3 regions of the Bradyrhizobium sp. CCBAU 45394 genome follow, and region 2 is predicted to be linked to each of the others. Evidence: riboswitches for the same ligand, from Rfam matches in the RefSeq annotation. Region 2 holds a riboswitch; each other region holds the start of a gene.
The links. A riboswitch is a leader RNA that binds a small molecule or an ion and turns the genes downstream of it on or off. The one in region 2 is predicted to bind S-adenosylmethionine.
Positions count from the first base shown of each region.

Region 1: linked by a shared signal. The riboswitch ahead of WN73_RS36120 (O-succinylhomoserine sulfhydrylase) and the one ahead of WN73_RS03505 (metallophosphoesterase family protein) in region 2 are both predicted to bind S-adenosylmethionine.
Region 3: linked by a shared signal. The riboswitch ahead of metX (homoserine O-acetyltransferase MetX) and the one ahead of WN73_RS03505 (metallophosphoesterase family protein) in region 2 are both predicted to bind S-adenosylmethionine.

Region 1 covers NZ_LBIX01000175.1:168,990-177,027, forward strand. The annotation lists gene WN73_RS36080 (helix-turn-helix transcriptional regulator) at 1-464, shown strand, start outside; gene WN73_RS36085 (hypothetical protein) at 595-954, shown strand; gene WN73_RS36090 (VOC family protein) at 1,058-1,417, shown strand; gene WN73_RS36095 (SRPBCC family protein) at 1,542-1,943, shown strand; gene WN73_RS36100 (hypothetical protein) at 2,057-2,557, shown strand; gene WN73_RS36105 (MATE family efflux transporter) at 2,554-3,999, opposite strand; gene WN73_RS36110 (hypothetical protein) at 4,347-5,399, opposite strand; gene WN73_RS36115 (2'-deoxycytidine 5'-triphosphate deaminase) at 5,592-6,728, opposite strand; SAM riboswitch at 6,809-6,888, shown strand; gene WN73_RS36120 (O-succinylhomoserine sulfhydrylase) at 6,963-8,038, shown strand, end outside.
Region 2 covers NZ_LBIX01000004.1:585,807-593,844, forward strand. The annotation lists gene WN73_RS03490 (transporter substrate-binding domain-containing protein) at 1-172, shown strand, start outside; gene WN73_RS03495 (aspartate/glutamate racemase family protein) at 388-1,116, shown strand; gene WN73_RS03500 (hypothetical protein) at 1,162-1,320, opposite strand; gene WN73_RS03505 (metallophosphoesterase family protein) at 1,401-2,147, opposite strand; SAM riboswitch at 2,195-2,273, opposite strand; gene WN73_RS03510 (carboxylesterase/lipase family protein) at 2,297-3,805, opposite strand; gene WN73_RS03515 (MFS transporter) at 3,823-5,163, opposite strand; gene WN73_RS03520 (TetR/AcrR family transcriptional regulator) at 5,371-6,021, shown strand; gene WN73_RS03525 (ABC transporter permease) at 6,181-6,966, opposite strand; gene WN73_RS03530 (ABC transporter permease) at 6,963-7,775, opposite strand; gene WN73_RS03535 (ABC transporter substrate-binding protein) at 7,861-8,038, opposite strand, start outside.
Region 3 covers NZ_LBIX01000012.1:103,429-111,466, reverse strand. The annotation lists gene clpB (ATP-dependent chaperone ClpB) at 1-201, opposite strand, end outside; gene WN73_RS07695 (MOSC domain-containing protein) at 441-1,229, shown strand; gene WN73_RS07690 (NlpC/P60 family protein) at 1,337-2,122, opposite strand; gene WN73_RS07685 (alpha/beta fold hydrolase) at 2,338-3,201, shown strand; gene metW (methionine biosynthesis protein MetW) at 3,298-3,960, opposite strand; gene metX (homoserine O-acetyltransferase MetX) at 3,962-5,164, opposite strand; SAM riboswitch at 5,256-5,335, opposite strand; gene WN73_RS07670 (chorismate mutase) at 5,539-6,387, shown strand; gene WN73_RS07665 (pyridoxal phosphate-dependent aminotransferase) at 6,420-7,517, shown strand; gene WN73_RS07660 (prephenate/arogenate dehydrogenase family protein) at 7,514-8,038, shown strand, end outside.

The DNA of each region.
Region 1 (8,038 bases), on a different contig from region 2:
GCAACAGCGATCTGGGCCTCGACGAGATCGGCCAGATCCTCGCCGGCCGTTTCGTCGATGTCGTCTCCGGCAAGGCGCGCAAGCCGGCCACGCCCACCGCACGCGACCGCCGCCGCGCCGTCGAAGCCGCGCTGTGGATCGACGCCAACTCGCATGCCGAGGTCGACCTCGAACAGGCCGCGCGGCACGCGGGACTGAGCCCGTTCCATTTCCTGCGGCTGTTCTCGGCCGTGCTCGGCGTCACCCCGCATCAATATCTGGTGCGCTCGCGGCTGCGGCACGCCGCGCGCCTGCTCTCCGAGGACGACATCGCGGTCACCGACGTCGCCTATGACGTCGGCTTCGGCGATCTCTCCAATTTCGTCCGCACCTTCCATCGCGCCGCCGGCGTGTCGCCGACGAAGTTCCGGCAGGCGTCGAAGGGCGAGCGCAGGATCTTCGGGGAACGACTCGTCCTCAACTGAGACACACGGGCCGCTTCGCCAGTAACAGTCTGTTGACCAGACGGGTGCGATGCACTGGCACTTGCGGTACCCCGCGCGGTATTACAACCGAAGGGCGATTTGGCGCTCCTTCAAGGCGGCGAGCCGGCAAATGGACAGGACCTCGATTGACGTGATTGCGACCACGCTGATCGCGCTTGTCGTCGGCCTCGCCTTCATCGCGGGCTGTGCCGTCTATTACGGCCGCCAGATCAGCTCGCGCAGGATTCCGATGCAGTGGGACACCGACGGTCAGCCGGCCTGGTTTGCACCACGCCTCGTTGGGCTCTGGTTCAGCTTCGGCGTCACGGCGGCCCTTTCCATGTTCCTGCTCGTCCTCGCCCTTCATGCACCGCAGAAGCTCACAGCCCTGATCGTCGCGACGATCAGCGTGATTGGAACGAACATGTGGGTGCAGGTCTATCACCTGAAACGGGTGGTCCGCTGGCAGGCGGAGGCACCGGCGAACTAGCCGGGCGAGATGCGCAAGATTCTCCAAGAGCGGCTTGCCTTCAATTGACTAGGTTCGTCTCCGGCGTGCGCCACGCGCGGCGCGCTTTGCAATGGAGACGAACATGTACGACCACATCGGACTTCGCGTAGCCGATCTCGATGCCGCCACGCGCTTCTACACCGCGGTGCTGGCGCCGCTCGGCTACGTCCTGTGCTCGAGCGGCGACGGCTATGCCGGCTTCGGGCCGAAGGGCGCGCCGGCGCTGTGGCTGCACCTGAACAAGGGGCGGAAGGCCGACGGCGCGCATATCGCGTTTCGCGCCGGGAATCATGACGCGGTCAAGGCGTTCCACAGCGAGGGGCTCAAGAGCGGCGGACGCGACAATGGCGGCGCGGGCCCGCGCAAGGACTACAGCCCGACCTATTATGCGGCGTTTCTGATCGATCCGGACGGCAACAATGTCGAGGCGGTTTGCGTGTGAGCAAGCGCCCCACGCACGAGCATTCGTAGGGTGCCACGTGCGACGGTGCCGATGAATGGTAGGCACGGCGCGCGAAGAGCGCGCCTTTGCCCACCCTACGACCCCTTCAACCAAGGACACCTTCATGGCCTCCATCCACAACGACATTCCCCTCAACGCCCCTGCGCGCGAGGTCTGGGACGCGGTGCGCGATTTCGGCGCGCTGCATCAGCGGCTGGTGCCGGGCTTCGTCACGGCCTGCACGCTCGATGGCGATGCACGCATCGTCACCTTCGCCAACGGCTCCGTCGCGCGCGAGGTGCTGGTCGATTGCAATGATGCGCGGCAGCGCCTCGTCTATGCCATCAACAACGAGCGGCTGAAGCACTACAGCGCCTCGGTGCAGGTGATCGCCGAGGGCGATGCGCGGTGCCGCCTGGTCTGGATCATCGACATGCTGCCGAACGAGCTTGCGCCGTATGTCCAGGGGCAGACGAAGGAAGCCGTCGCCGCCATGCACAAGGCGTTTCCAGCCGCGGCCGCCTGACTGACCTCTGTGACTTTTCTCACAGAGCCCTCGCCTCCTCGGCCGTAACCATGGCTGCGTGCGTCCGGTTGGCTCCGCTCTTCCGGCGAAGCCACGCACGCGAGGAGCATGCCATGAGAGGTGCGGACAAGGTGATCTGCCAGGCGGCCGCCGTGCTGCTGCTGTTCTCGGTCGCGAGCACGCCGGCGGAGGCGCAGCTCGCGGGCTTCGGTGGCGGCGGAGGCGCCGGCGGCGAGGACATGATGACCCAGATGGCGCCGATGCTGGAGATGATGAAGGCGAAGATGGGCAAGCGCCGCTTCGCCATGCTGATGCAGACCATGGGCCCGATGATGAGCCGCATGATGGAGAATGGTGGTGGCGGCTTCGGCGGCATGATGGGCGGCGGTGGCCTCGGCGGCAGCAATCTCGGCGGCGGCTTTGGTGCGCCCAATTATGGCGGCTACACCCCGATGGGCGGTGGCGGCTACATGCCAACGGGCATGGGCGGCGGCGACATCATGGGCATGCTCGGCGGCACCAGTGGCGGCGACATGATGGCGATGATCCCGCAGCTGATGCGGCTCGCCAATGTCGGCGGTGGTGGCGGCCATCGCCGCCACAGGCATCGCTAGTCCGCGACGCCTGAGAGAGCCGGCCTGATCGCGGGCTTGCTCTTGCGCGGTCCCCAGCGCGTCAGCACCACGCTGGAGCACGACAGCAGGCCGAGCACGACCATCGAGCTCGCGGCCAGCCAGAAGAAGCTCTGCGCGGTCACCTCATGTGTCGACAGCCACCAGCCGGTCGCCGAGATGTAGATCAGCCGCGCGGTCTGCGCCAGCACCGGGCCGATCACCTTGGCCGCGCCTTGCGAGGAGAAATACATCGTCGAGGCAAGGCCGATGAAGGCGTAGAACGGCGCCACCGTCGACAGATATTGGTGACTGGCCGCGCGGACGGTCGCGCTGTCGGTGAAGATGTTGACCCAGAGATCGGGGAAGAGCGCGACCAGGCACGCCGGCGCACCGACGGCGACGAAGGCGCTCGCACCCGCGATCCAGGCAATGCGCCGGGCGCGCGCGATGCGGCCGGCGCCGACGGCCATGCCGACCATCGGCACCGAGGCGATGCCGAACGAGAACGCGATCGAGGTCAGCAGGAATTCGAGCCGCGCACCGATGCCGTAGCCGGCGAGGATCGCGGTACCGAACTTCGCCAGCATGTGGGTGAAGATCGAGATCGTCAGCACCGATTGCAGCGGCGAGAAGCAGGCGATGGCGCCGACCTTCAGGATGTCGAAGAACATCGCCCATTGGATGCGCAGGCCGCGCAGCTTCGGGACGACGCGCGCGCGGCCTGAGAACAGGTACCAGCCCATGACGCCGATGTTCATGCAATAGGCGATCAGCGCGCCGGCCGCGACGCCGCGCATGCCGAACTGCGGTACCGGTCCGAGCCCGAGACCCAGCGTGCCGCCGAGCACGATCTGCCAGGCCGCGGAGTTGAGGATCAGGAACGAGGGCAGCCTCATATTGCCTGTGCCGCGCAGCACGCCCGCCATGGTGTTGAGCAGCCAGGGCAGCACGGCGCCGCCGAAAAACACCTGCGTGTAGGCGATCGCGTGCGTCAGCACATCGCCGCGGCCGCCGAGCATCTCGAGCACCTTGGGCCCGAAGATCAGCATGCCCAGCATGAAGACGAGACCGAACGTGACGCCGATCAGCAGCGCATGCGCGGCGAGCGTGCCGGCGCGCTCGCGATCGCCGGCGCCGAGCGCGCGTGCGATGGCGGAGGCCACCGCACCGCCCATCGCGCCGCCCGACATCGTCATGGTCAGGATCACGGTCGGAAACACCAGCGCCATCGCGGCCAGCGCCTCGACGCCGAGCCGGCCGATATAGGAGGTCTCCGCGATCACCGTGCAGGTGCCGGCCGAGAGCGCGATCACGTTCGGCCAGGCAAGCCCGAGCAGCGTGCGCAGGATCGGTCCGTCCATCAGCGCGCTCCTCACCGGCCGCGGAGGCGGCGGCAGCGGGCGCTCTTGTTCATCGACCGGGATTTCGGCGATGTCGGACATGTCCTCTCCCGGGCACGAGCGCCATTTGCGGCGCGGCAATGACTAGATGTGCCAATGAATTTCTTCGCGCAGAAGGCGCAGCGAGAAGCTTGTTAGCACGGCAATTGCCGATTCCTCCTGCGCCTGATGCAGGCGTGCCCTGCGGCAGCGCATTTCAGCCCGTGGAATTGCGGTCTCTCGTCTCCCTCTCCCCGTTCTTACGGGGAGAGGGTTGGGGTGAGGGGCCGCGTCCGCGAAAACGATGCGAGTTGGACTCGCGGAGAGTCCCCCTCACCCGGATTGCATCTTCGATGCAATCCGGCCTCTCCCCGCACGCGGGGAGAGGCGAAGTGGCCGCGCCGTTCTCGTCACCCAATCGTCCAGACCAGCGGCGGACGGCCGCCTGCGGCCGGGCGCATGCGGATGCCGATATGCCGGCCGCAGCCGGCAGCCAATCCCTCGAACAATCCCTCCAGCACCTTGGCGCAGGCGCGGTGACAATCAGCGACGTCGTCCATCAGCTTCCAGCTCTGCTGGCGGATTTCGAAGGTGCCTTCGGACTGCGTCATCTCAGCATTGTCGTCCTGGGCAGCGAACAGCGCGTTCAGGAACGATGCGAATTCCCTCGCGCCGCCGCGGCTCGTCGCGAGTGCGGCCGCTACCTCGTCGAAATACTGCATCCCGATCAGCTTGCCGGTGAGATGCAGCAGATAGCCGGCGTCTTCCGGGCCGAACAGCTGCACCATCACGGGCGCGGCGGTGCGGACATATTCCATCGCATAGTTGCGATAGGCTTTTTCAAGCCGCGGTTTCGGCCAGCTCGCGACCGGCAGCGCCGGCGCGGTCTTCGCATCGAACGGCGGCGCTTCCAGATGCCGCGCGAACACCAGGCGCTGGTCGAGTTCGAGCGGATGGTCGTATTGATGATAATAGCCTTCGAGCCCGTCCTGGCCGTCGACGCTCTGCTTGGTGCAGACGAAGCCGAGGCGAAGATCTCCGAGCGCAACCCCGTTATTGGCGTGCCAGCCGCGCAGCATCGCGCGTGAGACTTCGCCCGGCACGCCGCAGATCGCGGTGCCCTTCCAGATCCAGCGCGGCGGCGGATAGCGGATCCAGGCCTTGACGTCGCTCTCATACATGTATTCGACATGCACGCCGCCGATCCAGTTGGAGAGGTAGTGATATTGCGCAGCCGCGACCGCCGGCGGCAGATGGCTGAGCCCGAGCTTTTCCAGCCCCGGCAGGAAGCGCTCCTGCTGCTGACGGCGGAACACGCGGAAGACGAACTCCGCGGCATCCGCGGTGCCGCGCCGCGTGACGACGGTGAGGATAAGGCCGGTGAAATAGGCGTGATAGAGATCGGCGACCGCGCGCCAGCGCTTCCATTGGGCTTCCTGCGCGGAGTCAGCTGCGGCGGTCATGTTCGCTCCCGGCTTGTTGTTTTACGGGAGTGTGTCATCGCGGCTGGGGCGGCGCAACCAGCCACAGACTCGGTGTCATCGCCCGGCGAAGACCGGGCGATCCAGTATTCCAGAGACAGTTATGATTGAATCGAGACGCCGCGGCGTACTGGATGCCCCGGTCGAGCCGGGGCATGACAGTTGGAGATGTCGCTACACCCGAAAATGTTTCGAGAGCTTCAAGCCCTGCGCCTGGTAGTTCGAGCCGATGCGCTGGCCGTACATCGCGTCGGGGCGGGCGAGCATCTTCTCGTAGACGAGGCGGCCGACGATCTGGCCGTGCTCGAGGATGAACGGCACCTCGCGCGAGCGCACCTCCAGCACGGCGCGCGATCCCAACCCGCCGGCACCGGCATAGCCGAAGCCGGGATCGAAGAAGCCGGCATAGTGCACGCGGAATTCGCCGACCAGCGGATCAAACGGCACCATCTCGGCTGCAAAGTCGGGTGGCACCTGCACGGCCTCTTTCGAGGCGAGGATGTAGAACTCGCCGGGATCGAGGATCAGGCTGCCGTCGGGCCGGGCCGAGATCGGCTCCCAGAAGTCCTCGACGGAATAGCCGGAGCGGCGATCGACATCGACGACGCCGGTGTGGCGCTTGGCACGGTAGCCGACGAAGCCGCTCGCCTTCTCGCCGGAGAGATCGACGGAGACGGCGACGCCGCCGGCCAGATCGGCATCGTCGATGTCGACAAGGCGCTCGGACGCATGCAGCGCATCGAGCTCGTCGGCATTGAGGATGGCGTCACCGGTGCGGAAGCGCACCTGCGACAGGCGCGAGCCCTCGCGCACCAGCACCGGAAATGTCTTCGGGCTGATCTCGGCATAGAGCGGGCCGTGATAGCCGGCGCCGATCATGTCGAAGCGGCGGGTGCCGTCGGCGATCACGCGGGTGAAGACGTCGAGCCGGCCGGTGGAGCTCTTGGGGTTCGCAGCCGCGACGATCTCCGGCGGCAGCGCCAGGCTCTCGAGCAGCGGCACGATGTAGACGCAGTTGGTTTCCAGCACCGCGCCGTCGGCAAGGCTGAACTCGTGCAGCTTCAATTCGTCGATGCGCTCGGCCACCGTGGCGCCGGGACCAGGCAGGAAGCTGGCGCGGACGCGATAGGCGATGTCTCCGAGGCGGAGGTCGAGGCTCGCCGGCTGGATCTGGCTTTCGACGAAATCGTATGCGGGCAGGATGAGGCCCGCCTCCGCCATCGCCGCGATCATGCGGTCGGGCAGGATACCATTGGCGTCGGCGGCGATCGTGAAGCTCAACCGGGGGTCCTCGTCAGGGGTCAAACGCATCCGGACGTGCGGGAAATACTAGCCTTTTACGGCTATCCGATGGACGCCTTGACGGAAAGGCCATTGCGGAATATGAGCATCACTTATCCCGTGGTGATTTGAGCCGGCCGGCTTGCAGCCACGTTAAATAAGTCGCTAAACAGGCCGGGGACCTCTGTGATCCCGGCCCGTGGATATATCCAGGCCGGTTTTTTTGTGACCGTTTTCGACGAGACGGTCATGTCGGAGGTACCTATGTCGAAGTCGCCTGCCACTTACCGTCCCGAAACCCGCCTGGTCCATTCCGGCACCCTGCGCTCGCAATTCGGCGAGACGTCGGAGGCGCTGTTCCTGACCCAGGGCTACGTCTACAACAGCGCCGAGGAGTGCGAGGCGCGGTTCAAGGGCGAGGATCCCGGCTTCATCTATTCGCGTTATTCGAACCCGACCATCTCGATGTTCGAGCGCCGCATGATCGAGCTAGAAGGCGCCGAAGCGGCGCGTTCGGCGGCGACCGGCATGGCCGCGGTGACGACCGCGATCCTGGCGCCGCTGAAGACCGGCGACCACGTGGTCGCCTCCCGCGCGCTGTTCGGCTCGTGCCTCTACGTCATTCAGGATCTGTTGCCGCGCTACGGCATCGAAACCACGCTGGTCGACGGCCTCGATCTCGACCAGTGGCAGCGGGCCTTGCGGCCGAACACCAAGACGTTCTTCCTGGAGAGCCCGACCAACCCGACGCTCGACGTGCTCGACATCCCCGGCATCGCCGAGATCGCGCACAAGGGCGGCGCGCGGCTCGTCGTCGACAACGTGTTTGCGACGCCGATCTGGCAGAGCCCGCTCGCGCTAGGGGCCGACGTCGTGGTCTATTCCGCGACCAAGCACATCGACGGCCAGGGCCGCTGCCTCGGCGGCATCATCCTGTCGTCGGAAGCCTTCGTCGCCGAGCACCTCCACAATTTCATGCGCCAGACCGGGCCGTCGATCTCGCCGTTCAACGCCTGGGTCTTGCTCAAGGGCCTGGAGACGCTGGCCGTGCGCGTGCGCGCGCAGACCGACACCGCGGCACGCGTTGCGGAAGTGCTGGCCGGCCATCCGAAGATCTCGCGATTGATCTATCCCGGCCGCGCCGATCATCCGCAGGCAGCGCTCGTGAAGAAGCAGATGCGCGGCGGCTCGACGCTGGTCGGCTTCGAGGTCAAGGGCGGCAAGGCGGCCGCGTTCCGCGTGCTCAACGAGCTCAAGCTTGCGAAGATCTCGAACAATCTCGGCGACGCCAAGAGCCTCGTCACCCATCCGGCGACCACGACGCATCAGCGCCTGAAGCC
Region 2 (8,038 bases):
GCTGCCGACCAACATGGGCATCCGCGCCGAAAGCGACCGGCGCTACAAGGACTTCCTCAGCGCCTGGGCCGACTACAACCGCTCGCTGGGCCAGACCCGCGAATGGATGTTGAAGGGTTTTGAAGCCGTAGGTCTCGGCGCGGACGACATTCCCGGCGAAGTGCAGTTCTGAGCGCCAATCCGCGATGTATGTCTGGGGATTCGCGGTGCTCAAGCCGTACCGGAGCCCGCGTCGGCTTCATGAATGATGGCGTCATGGCCGGGATCGGTACGCCAGAGGAGATGATCCGCCAGCCGCGCAGCGAACGGCGGAAGTCCCTCCTCAGCCGGTTTCACGAAACGCATTAGACTGCCGGCCACGACCATCCCGAATCGGTGGGACGAACCATGAAACTCCGCGGCGGCTTCACGAATTACGGCGAGACGATCGGCATTCTGATGCTCGATACCCGCTTCCCGCGCCCGCGCGGCGACATCGGCAACGCGCTCTCCTACGACTTCCCGGTGCGCTACAAGATCGTGCGCGGCGCGCACGCCACAAGGATCATGGGCGACCAGCCCGATCCGACCCTGCTCGAGCCGTTCATCGCCGCGGCCCGCGAATTGGAAGCCGACGGCGTCAAAGCGATAACGACGAGTTGCGGCTTCCTCGCGCCGTTCCAGAAGCAGCTCGCGGCTGCCGTGAACATCCCGGTCTTCACCTCGAGCCTGATCCAGGCGCCGCTGATCCACGCCATGCTGCCGCCCGGCAAGGTCATCGGCATCTTCACCGAACGCGGCCACCACATGAACGAAGGGCACTTCCGCGGCGTCGGCTGGTCGCCGGACGACATTCTCGTTCAAATCCAGGGCATGAAGCCCGATGCGCAGTTTCCCGCAACCTACATTCTCGGCCGCGAAGAGCTGGACACTGACGTGCTGCGCGCCGAGATGATCGAGATGACGGAAGCCTTCATGGCGTCCTGCAAAAATCCCGGCGCGATCCTGTTCGAGTGCACCAACATGTGCCCATTCTCGCGGGACGTCGCCGAGGTGTCGGGTCTGCCGGTGTTCGACATCAACACCCTGATCAACTTCTTCCATCGCGCGGCCCATCCTGTGCCGTTCCTGCGCTGAACCAGCCGGGACAGGCGGCGAGGCGCGCGATGAACGCGCACGAGCCTAAAATAAGGCGGCGTTGACAGCCTGTCCGTAGATCATTGCAGCAACGAGTGAGAGCAGCAGGCCCGCTCCCGAGAAGATGACGACGACTTTCAGAGTCTCGACATCGACATTGGTTCCCGTCGCGCGGGATATTGCTCTTGCCAGTGCAGCAATCATCGCCAGCTCCGAAGCGGGCCGCGCGGAAGCGAGGCCTCACTTCATCTAGCGTTACTCGGCGCATTCGCGTGTGAAGCAGATTACAGGTGATCCCGCTGCACCCAGCCCGTTGCAATCGCGCTCGCCCAGGTGAGCATTCCCCTGGCCCGCGCCAATGCTGCCATGGCCGTGGTGTCGTAGGCCACGTAGCGGAGCGTCGCGGACCAGCCTCTGTTGGCATGCTCCAGAATTGCGTAACACGCATGAGGGGTGCCGACCTCGACCACGTAGGGAACGGGCATCTTCCCGTCGTAACCGGGCAATCCAACGCTGCCGGGATTGACGACCAGCCGGCCATCCTTCAGACGCACCACGCGCGGAATGTGCGTGTGTGCGCACAGGATGATCTCGGCGTCGATCCCCTCGGCGCCGGCCTCAATAGAATCAATCCGGCTCGGACGCGGGCAGCCGTCGCCCGCGATGTGGTCGAGCCAGAACGCAGCATCATTCCCTGGCGATCCATGGCACAGGAACGCCCGCCCCCTATACATGAGCGTGGACGGCATGCTTGCCATCCACTCGAAATGCTTGCGTTCGAGCTCTCGGAAATCGCTGCGCGCCGATGTGCCGGCCTGCCACAGCTCCACGAGAATGCGGTCCTGATCGCCCTTGATGGACGGAAAGCCTCGCTCCATCAGCAGGTCAGCCGTTCGGGCCGCTTCGAGCGGACCGCTAACATGGTCGCCCAGGTTCACGACCTCGTTGATGCCGAGCGCAGCAATGTCCGCAAGGACGGCTTCGAGCGCCGGACGATTTCCGTGCACATCCGCGATGGCAGCAAATTTCACTTGGCCTCTCCATTCGAGATGGCCGACGATTCACCCAATGCGGGACGATGCAGGGATAGCGGGTCTCTTTAGCTGCATTTTTAGAAGCGCCCGCAAGCTGAGGATCAAATCGGCGCTGGACGAACGCTTACATGACCAAGGTGCTGCGATCAACCGATCTTCGCTCGCGCGGCCGGAGCCTGCGGCGCGCCGCGTTGGGCCGACAGCTCCGCCCACAGGCGGGAGCGCACGCCTTCATTGAGAGGCACAATGTGGAACGGCTGGCCGAAGATTGCGAGCGGCTCCTTGGCCGGCTCGAACCGCGGCCAGGCTTCCGCGATGTCGGGCGCGCCGGATGTGACGAAGCGCAGCACGCTTGCCTGAAACCGCGCGGCGACCTCGATATCCTCGGGCGTCATCGGCCCGCCCTTGCGCTTCAGGATCGGGCGGTCGATGAAATCCGGCGGGTGCGCCCAGAGGCAGGCATTGTCGGCACCGTGGGTCGGCCCCTGCGACAGGAACGGCTCCAGCGCCGGGCGATGGTCGAACCGGCTCAGCCACACCGCGCCGCCAGCCGCGGCATGAAGCCGCGCAAGATCTGCCATGGGGCGATGCCAGAACGCGTCGGACAGCAGCGCCTCGTACGGATCCTCGTCGACGCGCGCTGTGGCGCGGTAATACGCCAGCAGACGTTGCCAGCCGGCATCGCCGACTGCGGCGCGCACTTGTCGTTCGGTGGTGCGGATCATCGCGGCCGGCGGCGTGCTCTTCAGGAACATCACCATCTCGTCGCGGCAGGAGCCGAGCCAGAGCGGAATGTCGCGCAAGGTTCCTTCGGCGAAGACGTCCCGCGGCTCGCGCGGAATCACGATTCCGTCGAGCACCGGGCCGAACACGGTGCCTTGTTCGGTCTCGTCCGCAAGCCCGCGACTGACGCGCTCCACCGCCGCGAAGAGCTTTGGCAGTGGCAAAGAGGCAATCGCGGTTGGGTCGTACGCTAATTCGAGCTCGGCAAGCACGCGGCGTGCAACGTCGTCGGCATGATCGGCGCTCATGATGTTCCGCCCGGGCGCGCTGAGCGCGAGGGCGCGAATGAACTTGCCTCTGGCCTGCGGCAGGGTTGCGAGCGCGATCACCATCGAGGCGCCGGCCGACTGGCCGGACAGCGTGATCGCGTCAGGATCGCCGCCGAAATCCGCGATATTGGCGCGCACCCAGTCGAGGGCGGCGAGCGAATCCGAGATCGCGAGGTTGTTGGCCTCGCCGAGCCCAAGGCGATGCAATTGCAGGAATCCGAGCGGGCCGAGCCGGTAGTTGATGGTGACGATCACCGCCGGACCGTGCGCGGCGAGGAATGCGCCGTCATAGTCGGCGCCGCCGCCGGTGACGAAGGCGCCGCCATGGATGAAGACCAGCACCGGCAGCGGCCGATCGGCCTCTGCCGGCGTCCAGATGTTCAGGCTGAGACAGGCAGCCTCGTCCGCATGATCGAGATGGCCCGGCTGCGGCGCGTAAGCGCCGTAGCCCGTGCAGCGGAGCGGCTCCGTCCACGCTTTCGGCGGCATTGCCTTGGCAAAGCGCGGCGCGGTTGCGAACGGCACGCCCTTGAAGGCACGCATACCGGCCTGCGTGGTGCCGACGACGGGGCCACTCGTGGTCTGAACTGCGCTGGTCAGCATGCGTGCCTCGTCTTCACTCAAGCGCGCCGCTTGCCGAGATCGGCGATGTCGACGGTGTGGGTTTCGCGCGCCGTCGCCGCAGCGGCTGCCGAGATCACGCAGCAGCAGGCGACGAAGATCGCGACGGGGACCCAGCCGTTCGGCCCCTCCCCGACCAGGCTCGCGCTCACCAGCGGCGTGAAGCCGGCGACGAGAAAGCCGAGCTGCGTGCCGATCGCGGTGCCGGAATAGCGCACGCGCGCCTCGAACATCTCGGCGTAGAACGACGGCCAGATCGCGTTCGGCGCGGCGTAGACGATGCCGGACAGGATCATCGCGGCGGCGAAGATCGCGATCGTGTTGCCTGACGTCACCAGCATGAAGTACGGGAACAGCAGCACCGCGCAGCCGAGCACGCCGCCGATGAACACCGGCTTGCGGCCGATCTTGTCGGCGAGCAGGGCCCAGAGCGGCTGGGTGAGCAGCGCCGTGACGTTGCCGAGCACGCCGGCCCACAGCATGGTCGGGCGCGCCACGCCGAACTTGCTGGTGGCATAGCCGAGCGCGAACACGGCGGTCATCGTGCTCACGGTCGCGATCAGCGCGCAGACGATGACGCGCAGCACGTCGGGCCAGTAGTCGCGCAGTAGGGCGACGACGGGGAAGCGCGCAACCTGCGCCTTGTCCTTGATGTCTTCGAACACGGGCGTTTCCGGCATGGTCCGCCGCACCAGGTAGGCGACCAGCAGCACCAGAGCGGAAAGCAGGAACGGAACGCGCCAGCCCCAGTTCAGAAGCTGGTCCTCCGGCAGGCTCGATACCGGAATGAATACCAGCGTCGCCAGGATCGCACCGGCCTGGGTGCCGCTCAGGGTCCAGCTCGTGAAGAAGGCGCGGTTGGAGTTGGCCGAATGCTCCAGCGTCAGCGAGTTCGCCCCGCTCTGCTCGCCGGCGGCCGAGAGGCCCTGTAACAGGCGAAGCAGCGTCAGGATGACGGGCGCGGCATTGCCGATCGCGTTGGCATCCGGCAACAGGCCGATCGCAAGCGTCGAGCCACCCATCAGTACCAGTGTGAACAGCAGCACCGTCTTGCGACCAATGCGGTCGCCGAAATGGCCAAGGATGACGGCGCCGACCGGCCGCGCGATGTAGCCGATGCCGAAGCTGAGGAGCGCGAGCAGTGTCCCGGTCGAGGGATCGACATTGGCGAAGAACACTTTTGGAAAGATCAGCGCGGCCGCGGTGCCGTAGATGAAGAAGTCGTAGTATTCGAGCATGCTGCCGACGAAGCTGACCAGCGCGGCGCGCTTCGGCAGCTTGCCCGGTGTTGCCTCCGCTGCGGATGACGCGTGCAGCGATGCGGTTGACGTCAACGTCATTGCAAGTCCTCCCCATGTGTCCGGTGCGGCTCGCGTCAGGCGGTCCGCCGCGCGCGCGTTTTGTGGTTCTGGTTGCCGCAACCGTGGTTTGGAGGGATAATGTACGAACTAGTACGTTTATGCAATACGCGTTGGATCAAGGCACGGACGGGTGAAATTTGCCTTCACCTTCAAGGTGATCCGTGGAAACTGGCGGGAGAAACAGTGATGCTCGAGCGCATGCCGCCCCCATCGAAGCGCACCAACGACCCCGAGCGCACCAAGCGCGACATCCTCGAAGTGGCGATGGCCGAATTCGCCTCGGAGGGCTATTCCGGCGCCCGCGTCGATGCGATCGCGGCCCGCACGCGCACGTCGAAGCGGATGATCTACTATTATTTCGGCGGCAAGGAGCAGCTCTACCTCGCGGTGCTGGAGGAGGCCTATCGCAGCATCCGCGCGCTGGAGGATCAGCTCGACATCGAAAGCTGCGACGCGCGCGAGGGATTGCGCCGGCTGATCGAGGCGACCTTCGACCACGACGAGCGCAATCCGAACTTCATCCGCCTCGTCTCAATCGAGAACATCCACCACGGCAAGCACCTGAAGCAGAACCTGCAACTGCGCCAGCTCAACGCCAGCGTGATCGCGACGCTCGACGGCATCCTCGAGCGCGGCCGCACTGAGGGCGTCTTCCGCGACGACGTCGACGCCATCGACCTGCACCTGGCCATCAGCTCCTACTGCTTCTTCCGCGTCGCCAACCGCCACACCTTCGGCGCCCTGTTCGACCGCGACCTGAGCGAACCCAGGATGCTGGCGAGGAGCCGGACGCAGATCGTGGAGATGATTTTGGCGTGGCTGGGGGCGAAGGGATAAAGCGGCGAGAATAGCGCCAAACATTCGGTGTCGTCCTGGCGAAGGCCAGGACCCATAACCACCGAACGCAGTTTGGCGAAAACTCGGGGTTACCAGCTCGTGCGGCAACATCTCCCTGGGATAATGGGTCCTGGCTTTCGCCAGGACGACGAACAAGAATCACCCGCTCCTCTTCCCTCGCGTGCTCGCCAGCAGCACCAGCATGAAGGAGGCCGCCGTCATCAACGTCGAGATCGCGGCGATGGTCGGGTCGATCTCGTCGCGGAGCGCGGTGAACATGCGCTTGGTCAGCGGCTGGTACTGCCCGCCGGAAATGAACAGCGCAACGATGGTCTCGTCCATCGCCGAGATGAAGGCGAAGATGCCGCCGGCCACCACGCTGGACTTGATCTGCGGCAGCGTCACCGCGAAGAAGCTGCGCAGGCGGTTCATGCCGAGGCTGCGCGCCACCATCTCCTGCGCCGGATCGAAGCTCTGCAAGCCCGCGAGCACCGAAATGATGACGTATGGCAGGCCCAGCATCACATTGGCGAGCACGAGGCCCGGCAGGGTCGCGACCAGGCCGACCTTGGCATAGACGAAGAAGATGCCGACCGCGGTGATGATGATCGGCACCACCAGCGGCAGCAGCAGCATCATGTGGATGAGGCGCATGAGGCGCAGCTTGGACTGGCTGATGGCATAGGCGGCGGCAACCCCGAGCGGCGTCGCGATCAGAACGGTCAGCAGCGCGACCGTCAGCGTCACCCGCGTCGCCTGCATCCAGGCGGGATTGGCGAAATATTGCTGGTACCAGCGCAGCGAGAACGACGGCGGCGGGAAGGTCAGAAAGCGCGCGCTGGAGAAGGAGATCGGCGCGATGATGAGCACGGGCAGGATCAGATAGACCAGCACCAGCGCGCTGATCACGTAGAGGGCCATCCGTGCGGGGGACAATCGCGTCATTTCTGCCCCAATATGCGATCGAGCGAAATGAAGCGGCTGACGATGAGGAAGATCAGGAGCACGCTGACGAGCAGCACCACCGCGACGGCGCTCGCAGCCCCGAACTGGTTGTAGAGCTCGACATTGCGGCTCACCAGCATCGACACCATCACGGTGCGGCCGCCGCCGAGCAGCTCCGGCGTGATGTAGAAGCCGAGGCAGAGCACGAACACCATGGTGCAGCCGGCGAGCACGCCCGGCAGCGACAGCGGCAGGAAGACGCGGACGAAAGTGAGCGACGGGCTCGCCCCCAGGCTGGCGCCGGCCTGCATCAGGTCGCCGGGGATCTTCTGCATGGTGGCATAGAGCGGCAGCACCATGAACGGCAGCAGGATGTGCACGGTCGCAACCACCGTGCCGAAGGTGTTGTGCACCAGCGCGAGCGGCTCGGAGATCACGTCGAGATAGCGCAGGAACTGGTTGATCACGCCGGTGCGCTGGAGCAGCGCGAGCCACGCATAGGCACGCACCAGCACGCTGGTCCAGAACGGCAGCACGACCAGCGAGAGGATGAGGATGCTCCACCCTTTCGGGACAGAGTTGGCAAGATAGGCCACGGGATAGCCGAGTAGCAGCGCGATTCCCGTGACCGCAAGGCTGATCTCGAAGGTCAGCGCGAAGCTGCGCCAGTAGATGTCCTCGGTGAAGACGCGGCGATAGTTCTCCAGCGTGAAGCCGTCATGGTAGACCGACTGCAAGACGAGCCAGCCGACCGGCAGCACGATCAGAGCCAGGATCACCAGCAGCGCCGGCGACACCAATGCCAGCATCAGGCCGTGCTCGCGGCGCTGATGCTTTTGGGAGGGATCTGGCACTGATATCGTCAACGCTGCCTCGCTTCGCCTGGCTCTTCGTCTACTTCTGCATGAACGAGGCCCAGCGCTTCTCGGCCGCCTCGCCGGCCGGCGAGGACCACCAGGCGTAGGACATCAGCGCCTGCTTGGCCGCGTTGGCCGGCTCGCTCGGCAACTGCGCCGCGCGCTCGGGCTTGATCACATTGGTCTCGAACGCCTTGGGATTGCCCGGACCGTAG
Region 3 (8,038 bases), on a different contig from region 2:
GGCGTCCTCGGTCGCCTTCAAAATTGCGCGGGAATTGCCGCCGGCACGGTCGATCAGACCGGCAGCGAGCCCCTCATTGTCGTCCAGCAGCACCTTCAGGACGTGCAGGGTCGAAAACTGCTGGTGCCCCTCGCGCACCGCAAGCGACTGCGCGGACTGGATGAAGCCCCTGGAGCGTTCGGTATACTTCTCGATGTTCATCTTTTCTTTCCCTCGGCCTGCCCATGGAGCCCTCTAAGGCACTCCAAACGGCATCTTCATTGGGTTTCCGATTACCGCATTGACGTTTCTCAACCGGTAACGGTCGTTATTTACCGACGCTGCCGCCGGCCTGAGGCAGATGTGGGATGCGGGCTGCGGGAGCGAAAGAGGCGTCTTCACAATTTCGTGCGCGCATCGGCCCGCTTGGCGCGGCGTGGCCGAATCCCCTAAGTAGCGCCATGACAGCCAGCCAGACCGCCGAGATCACCGGCCTCTACCGCTATCCCATCAAGGGCCTCACCCCGGAACCCCTGCCCCGCGTTGCCTTGCGGGTCGGCCAGACCCTGCCCGCCGACCGCCGCTACGCCATCGAGAACGGCCCGAGCGGGTTCGATCCCGAGGCGCCGGCCTGGAAGCCGAAAATCCAGTTTCTGATGCTGGCCCGCAATGAGCGGCTGGCTTCCCTCGACAGCCGGTTCGAGGACGCGACCAACCGCCTGACCATCCGCAAGGACGGCCAGATCGTCGCCAGCGGCGATCTGGAGACCGCCGCCGGGCGCGCCGCCATCGAGCGCTACTTCAGCGAAAACTTTCAGCCGGAGCTGAAGGGCCCGCCAAAAGTCCTGTCCGGCCGCGACCACAGCTTTTCCGACGTCGCCCGCAAGGTCGTCTCCATCATCAATCTGGACAGCGTCCGCGCGATCGAGGCCATGCTCGGCGGCACCGCCGTGCATCCCCTGCGCTTCCGCGCCAATCTCTACGTGAAGGGCTGGCCGGCCTGGTCCGAACTCGACCTCGTCGGCCAGACGCTCGCGATCGGTCAGGCCCGGTTGCAAGTGGTCAAGCGCATCGTCCGTTGCCCGGCCACCAACGTGGACCCGGTGACGGCAAAGCGCGATCTCGAGATTCCGCCGACGCTCTCGCGGCATCTCGGACATATGGACTGCGGCATCTATGCCGAGGTCATCGCCGGCGGCGAGATCGGCGTGGGGGATGCGGTCGCGGTGGAAGAGCCGAAGCTGGTGTGAGCTTCGTAGGGTGGGCAAAGCGAAGCGTGCCCACCAACTTTATCTCTGCGGGGCGAGATGGTGGGCACGGCGCTAACGCGCCTTTGCCCACCCTACGCTCCCTCACCTCAGTTCGGCATCACATACGCATAGATGCGGCCGCGCGAGACCGGCGCCTCGCGGACGCGGTTGCCGTTGTTGCCGGAGATCATGATCGGATTTCCCTGCGCGTCGACGCCGGTGATGATGCCAACGTGGCCGCCCCGGCCGCCGCGCGACATCACCGCGATGGCACCGACCTGCGGGCCGGAGACACGCGTGCCGTAACGCGCGAATGAATTCGCCATGTCCGAGCCGGTGCCCCGGTGGCCGGTCTTCTCAAGCACCATGTTCATGAAGCGCGCGCACCACAGGCTGCCACGCCCGGTCGGGTTGCCGCCGAGATAACGGCGCGCCTCGGACACGAGGCCCGATCCGCCGCCGAAGCCGCTGCTCATACCCATGTTGCCGGCGTTGCCATTGTCGCCAGCGCTGCTCTTGTTGACAGCGTGGCTCATGTTACGGGCGCGGCTCACTTTGCCGGCGCGGCTCACGTTTCCACCGATGCCCATTTCACCGCCGCCCAGATAGCGCGTGTCACCCATGCCGCCGCTATTGGCGTTCGGATCGTAGCTGGCCTGCGTGTCCATGAAGCCGCCGGCCTGCAACTGCGCCGCGCTGCGCTCGAAGCGCGAACTGCGGGCCTGGTGCCGGTAATGATGATATCTGCTGGCGTGATGCGCGTAAGCGTGCCGCTCTGCGCTATGACGATGCGGCCGTGCCGAGGCCGGAGACGAGAACGCGGCGACCGCCGCGAAGAACAGCGCCAGCGCGACAACACAACGCGACAGGCGAGACGCAAACAACTCGAACATTAGTCATCCTTCGTTGACACCCCCACTTCCCAGCCGGCCCGTGCGCGGCCGACATCCCTCGGGCCGTTAAGCCGCCCCATGTGGCGAGAAAAAGACACCGTGCCGGTGAATAGCTGGGTTGATTTTGTGTCGGTGCCGGCCTGACGCTGCCGCATTGCGGACAACAGCATTAACTGCGATCCTCCATCTGCGGCTAGAAGAGAGGGAAACGGTTAATGCCCCACGCCACGACCAGGGACGACGTCCGCATCTATTTCGAGGAAGCGGGCCAGGGAACGCCGATCATCTTCCTGCACGAGTTCGCGGCCGACTACACCAATTGGGAGCCGCAGATGCGCTACTTCTCGCGCGGCCACCGCTGCATCACCTATTCGGCGCGCGGCTACACGCCGTCGGACGTGCCTGAGGGCGAGGTCTACACCTACACGCATTTCTACACCGACGCGCTCGCGGTGCTCGATCATCTCAGGATCGACCGCGCGCATCTCGTCGGGCTCTCGATGGGCGCCTATTCGTCGCTCCAGATCGGACTGAACGCGCCGCAGCGGGCGCTGTCGATGACGCTCGCCGGCGTCGGCTCCGGTTCGGAGATCGAGAATCTCGACGCCTGGCGCAGGCAATGCCGCGCCAATGCCGAGCAATTCGAGACGCTCGGCTCCACGGAGGTGGCAAAAGTCACGCGCGAGGCGCCGAGCCGGATTCCCTTCCTGGTCAAGGACCCACGCGGCCACGCCGATTTCTACGCCGCGCTGGCGCGGCACGATGCCAGGGGATCGGCGCGCACGATGCGCGGCTTCCAGGGCGGCCGTCCCTCGATCTACACCACGACGGACGCGATCAGGGGCGTCGCGACGCCGGCGCTGATCATCTGTGGCGACGAGGATGACCCTTGCGTCGGGCCGAGCCTGTTCCTGAAGAAGCATCTTCCGGCCGCGGGCCTCGCGATGTTTCCGAAGTCGGGGCACGTGCTCAACCTCGAGGAGCCCGCGCTGTTCAACGAGACCGTGGAGCGGTTCGTCACGCTGGTGGAAGCAGGTCGCTGGCCGGCGCGCGATCCGAGGTCGGTGGCGGCGCATTAGTTTACCCAGTCATTCCGGGGCGCTCGAAGAGCGAACCCGGAATCTCGAGATTCCGGGTTCGGCACTTCGTGCCGCCCCGGAATGACGCCTACGGCGTCACTTCCCCTGCCCGCGCGTGAGCAGAAACACGCCCTGCTCGCCGAACATATTCCACACCCACCAGGGCAGGTTCAGCGGCACCGGGCGGCCATAGAGATCGAGCGCCACCGAGCGTTCCATCTTGACGTTGATCTCGTCGCAGAGCTCGACGAAATCCTTGATGGTGCAGAAGTGGATGTTGGCGGTGTCGTACCAGGTCGCCGGCAGGTTCTCGGTGCGCGGCATGTGGCCGCCGATCAGGAGCTGGAGCCGCATCTTCCAGAAGCCGAAGTTCGGGAACGAGACGATGGCGCGGCGGCCGATGCGCAGGAGATTTTCCAGCACTACACGCGGCTGCCGCGTCGCCTGGAGCGTCTGCGACAGGATCACGTAGTCGAAGGCATCATCGGGATAGTTCACGAGGTCGGTATCGGCGTCGCCCTGCACCACCGCGAGGCCCTTGGCGACGCAGCGGTTGACGCCCTCGCGCGACAATTCGATGCCGCGGCCGTCGATGCCGCGGGTCTCCAGAAGCTGGAGCAGATCACCGTCGCCGCAGCCGACATCGAGCACCTTGGAGCCCGGCTTGACCATCTCGGCGACGAGCAGATGGTCGGCGCGAAAATGACCGGACTGTCCCGCGCTAAGGCCGCCCAGCGGCAGCACTTCCTGCACTGACATCCTAGCCACCCCTGCCGTTGAGTCCGCGCGCCTTGCCGGCCGATTCCAGGAAGGCGCGGGCGATGTCGAAGAATTCGGGCACGTCGAGCAGGAAGGCGTCATGGCCGCGATCGGTCTCGATCTCGGCGAACGATACCCGCGCGCTCGACGCATTCAGCGCATGCACCAACGCGCGCGATTCCGAGGTCGGGAACAGCCAGTCGCTGGTGAAGGAGACCACGCAGAAGCGCGTCTTGATGCCCGCGAACGCCTTCGCCAGCACGCCGCCATGGTCGCCGGCGATGTCGAAATAGTCCATCGCGCGCGTCAGATAGAGATAGGAGTTGGCGTCGAAGCGCTCGACAAAGGACGAGCCCTGGTAGCGCAGATAGGACTCGACCTGGAAGTCGGCGTCGAACGAGAAGGTCGGCAGGTCGCGGTCCTGCATGCGCCGGCCGAACTTGCGATGCAGCGCCGCGTCGGAGAGATAGGTGATGTGCGCCGCCATCCGTGCGACCGCAAGGCCGCGATGCGGATGGATGCCGCGATCGGCGTAGCCGCCATTGTGCCAGTCGGGATCGGCCATCACAGCCTGGCGACCGAGCTCGTGAAAGGCGATGTTCTGCGCCGAGTGCCGCGTCGAGCAGGCAATTGCCAGCGCGGAATACACGCGCTCGGGGTAGGCCGCCGTCCATTGCAGCACCTGCATGCCGCCCATCGAGCCGCCGACCACCGCGAACAGCGTGTCGATGCCGAGCCGGTCGATCAGCATCGCCTGCGCGCGAACCATGTCAGGGATGGTGATGACCGGGAAATCCAGGCCCCACACTTTGCCGGTCGCGGGATTGATCGAGGCCGGCCCGGTCGAGCCCATGCAGCCACCGATCACATTGGCGCAGATGATGAAGTATTGGCTCGGATCGAGCGGACGGCCCGCACCGACGAGGGTTTCCCACCAGCCGGGCTTGCCGGTGACGGGGTGCACATTGGCGACATGCTGGTCGCCGGTCAGCGCATGGCAGATCAGGATCGCGTTGGAGCGATCGGCGTTGAGCTCTCCATAGGTCTGGTAGGCGATCTGGAACGGGGTGAGATCTATGCCGCAGTCGAGCGGCAACGGCTGATCAGCGCCGAAATGCGCGACGAGCGAGCTCGGATGATCCACCTCATGCGACCGCTCATCGGCACTGATCGCGGGATTGGATATCGACGTGACGCCAACCATCTGACCATCGACCTCGTTTGCGATCGGACTTCAGACCGCTACTTGCATCAGGCCATAAAAAACCCGGCCTGAACGATAGGTTCGGCCGGGATCGGAAGCGTCCCCGGCCTGTTTAGCGAGTTTTTTAACGTGGCTGCAAGCCGGCCGGCTCAAATGACCACGGAACAGGCAAAACTTAACGGCTTGGACGGTTTTCGTCAAGATACGGTCCTGATTGACCAAATTCGTCCCCGTCGCGTCAGCCGAAAAGGCCCGATTTCCCTTTGCATTTCTCTTTGCTTTCGCCGCTCCGACTGCCTAATCAAGACATCGACCGCGGCGGGTCCGACCTGATGGACCCGCATTGGAACGCCTCTCAACAGCACTTGCCAGATATGTCCCAACGTCCGCCCGCGCCACCATCGTTGCAGGAATTGCGCAAGGAGATCGACGCGATCGACGAGGGCATGCATCGCCTCCTGATGCAGCGCGGCGACATCATCGACCGCCTGATCCAGGTGAAGCAGACCCAGGAGGTGGGCTCGGCGTTCCGGCCTGCGCGCGAGGCCGACATGATGCGGCGGATCGTGGAGCGCCATCGCGGCATCCTGCCGCTCGACACGGTCGAGAGCATCTGGCGCGTCATCATCGCGACGTTCACTTACGTGCAGGCGCCGTTCGCGGTGCATGCCGACATCTCGGTGAGCGAGCCCGCGATGCGCGATTCCGTGCGATTCCATTTCGGCTTCACCGTGCCTTACGTCGCGCATTTCAGCGCGCAGGCCGCGGTCGAGGCGGTCGCGAAATCCAAGGGCGATCTGGCGCTGGTCTCGGCGACTTCCAGCCGCACCCCGTGGTGGCTGGAGCTGGAAGCAGAAGGCGCACCGAAGATCATCGCGCGGCTGCCCTTCGTCGAGCGTGCCGACCATCCGGCCGCGCTGCCCGTGTTCGCGATCTCGCGCGTCGCCGACAGTGCCCTGGTGACGGAGGTGGAGACTTTCAGCGTGCGCGTCTCGGGGTGGAATGCCGAGATCGCGCGGGCGCTGTCGCCGCTCGCCGACATCGTGGCGGTGCCCGATACCGCCTTCGATGGCGCCGCGCTGCTGGTCTCGGTCACGAGCGCGAGCAGCATCGACAAGATCAAGGCTGCCCTGATCGAGGCGGGGGCCTCGGTGCGCTCCACGGCCCTCGTCGGCAGCCACGCGACGCGCTATACGGTGCCCCCGACCGGGTCGAAATCGTAAGTTACGAGCCGCCTGCCATTCCGGAGTTGAAGATGTCCCGCCCCGTGCCGAACCCCGGCATTCTCGATATTGCGCCCTACACGCCCGGCAAGAGCCCGGTGCCGGAGCCGGGCCGCAAGGTGTTCAAGCTCTCGGCCAACGAGACGCCGTTCGGCCCCTCGCCCAGGGCGATCGAGGCCTTCAAGAAGGTGGCAGATCATCTGGAAGACTATCCGGAAGGCACCTCGCGGGTGCTGCGCGAAGCCATCGGCCGCACCTTCGGCCTCGACCCCAACCGCATCATCTGCGGCGCCGGCTCGGACGAGATCCTCAACCTGCTCGCCCACACCTATCTCGGCCAGGGCGACGAGGCGATCTCGACCACGCACGGCTTCCTGGTCTACCCGATCGCCACCATGGCGGTCGGCGCCAGGAACGTCATCGCACAGGAGAAGAACCTCACCTGCGACGTCGACGCCATCCTCAAGGCTGTGACGCCGAAGACGAAGCTGGTGTGGCTCGCCAATCCGAACAACCCGACCGGCACCTATATTCCGTTCGACGAGGTCAAGCGCCTGCGCGCCGGCCTGCCCTCGCACGTGCTGCTGGTGCTGGACGCCGCCTATTGCGACTACGTCTCGCGCAACGATTACGAGATGGGCATCGAGCTCGTCGCCACCACGGAGAACACCGTGGTGACGCACACCTTCTCCAAGATCCACGGCCTCGCCGCGCTGCGCATCGGCTGGATGTTCGGCCCCGAGCACATCATCGACGCGGTCAACCGCATCCGCGGTCCGTTCAACGTGTCGACGCCGGCAATGTACGCCGCGGTCGCCGCGATCGAGGACGCCGCGCATCAGGCGATGTCGAAGCAGTTCACCGAGACCTGGCGCAACTGGCTGACCGAAGAGATCGGCAAGCTCGGCCTGAAGGTAACGCCGAGCGTCGCCAATTTCGTGCTGATCCACTTCCCGACCGACAGGGGCAGGACCTCGGACGACGCCGACGCCTTCCTCACGAAGCGAGGCCTCGTGCTGCGGGCATTGAAGAATTACGGCCTGCCGCATTCCCTGCGCATGACCATCGGCACCGAGGAGGCCAACCGCCTCGTCGTCGACGGTTTGCGCGACTTCATGGCCGGCAAATGAGCGTACAGCCGCACTTCCAGCGCATCGCCCTGATCGGCTTCGGCCTGATCGGCGGCTCGATCGCGCGCGCTGCGAAGCTCCAGGGCCTGGCCGGCGAGATCGTCACCACCGCGCGCTCGGAGAAGACGCGCGCGCGCGTGCTCGAGCTCGGCATCGTCGATCAGGTCGTGGCGACCAATGCGGAAGCGGTGAAGGATGCCGATCTCGTCATCCTCTGCATTCCCGTCGGCGCCTGCGGACCGGTGGCGCAGGAGATCGCCGCGCATCTGAAGCCCGGCGCGATCGTCTCCGACGTCGGCTCTGTGAAGGGCGCGATCGTCAGGGACATGGCGCCGCATCTGCCGAAGACCGTTCATTTCGTGCCGGCGCACCCCGTGGCGGGCACCGAGCACTCGGGGCCGGATTCCGGCTTTGCCGAGCTCTTCATCAACCGCTGGTGCATCCTCACCCCGCCGGAAGGCGTCGACGCGTCGGCCACCGATCGCTTGCGCGCCTTCTGGGCTGCGATGGGTGCCAAGGTC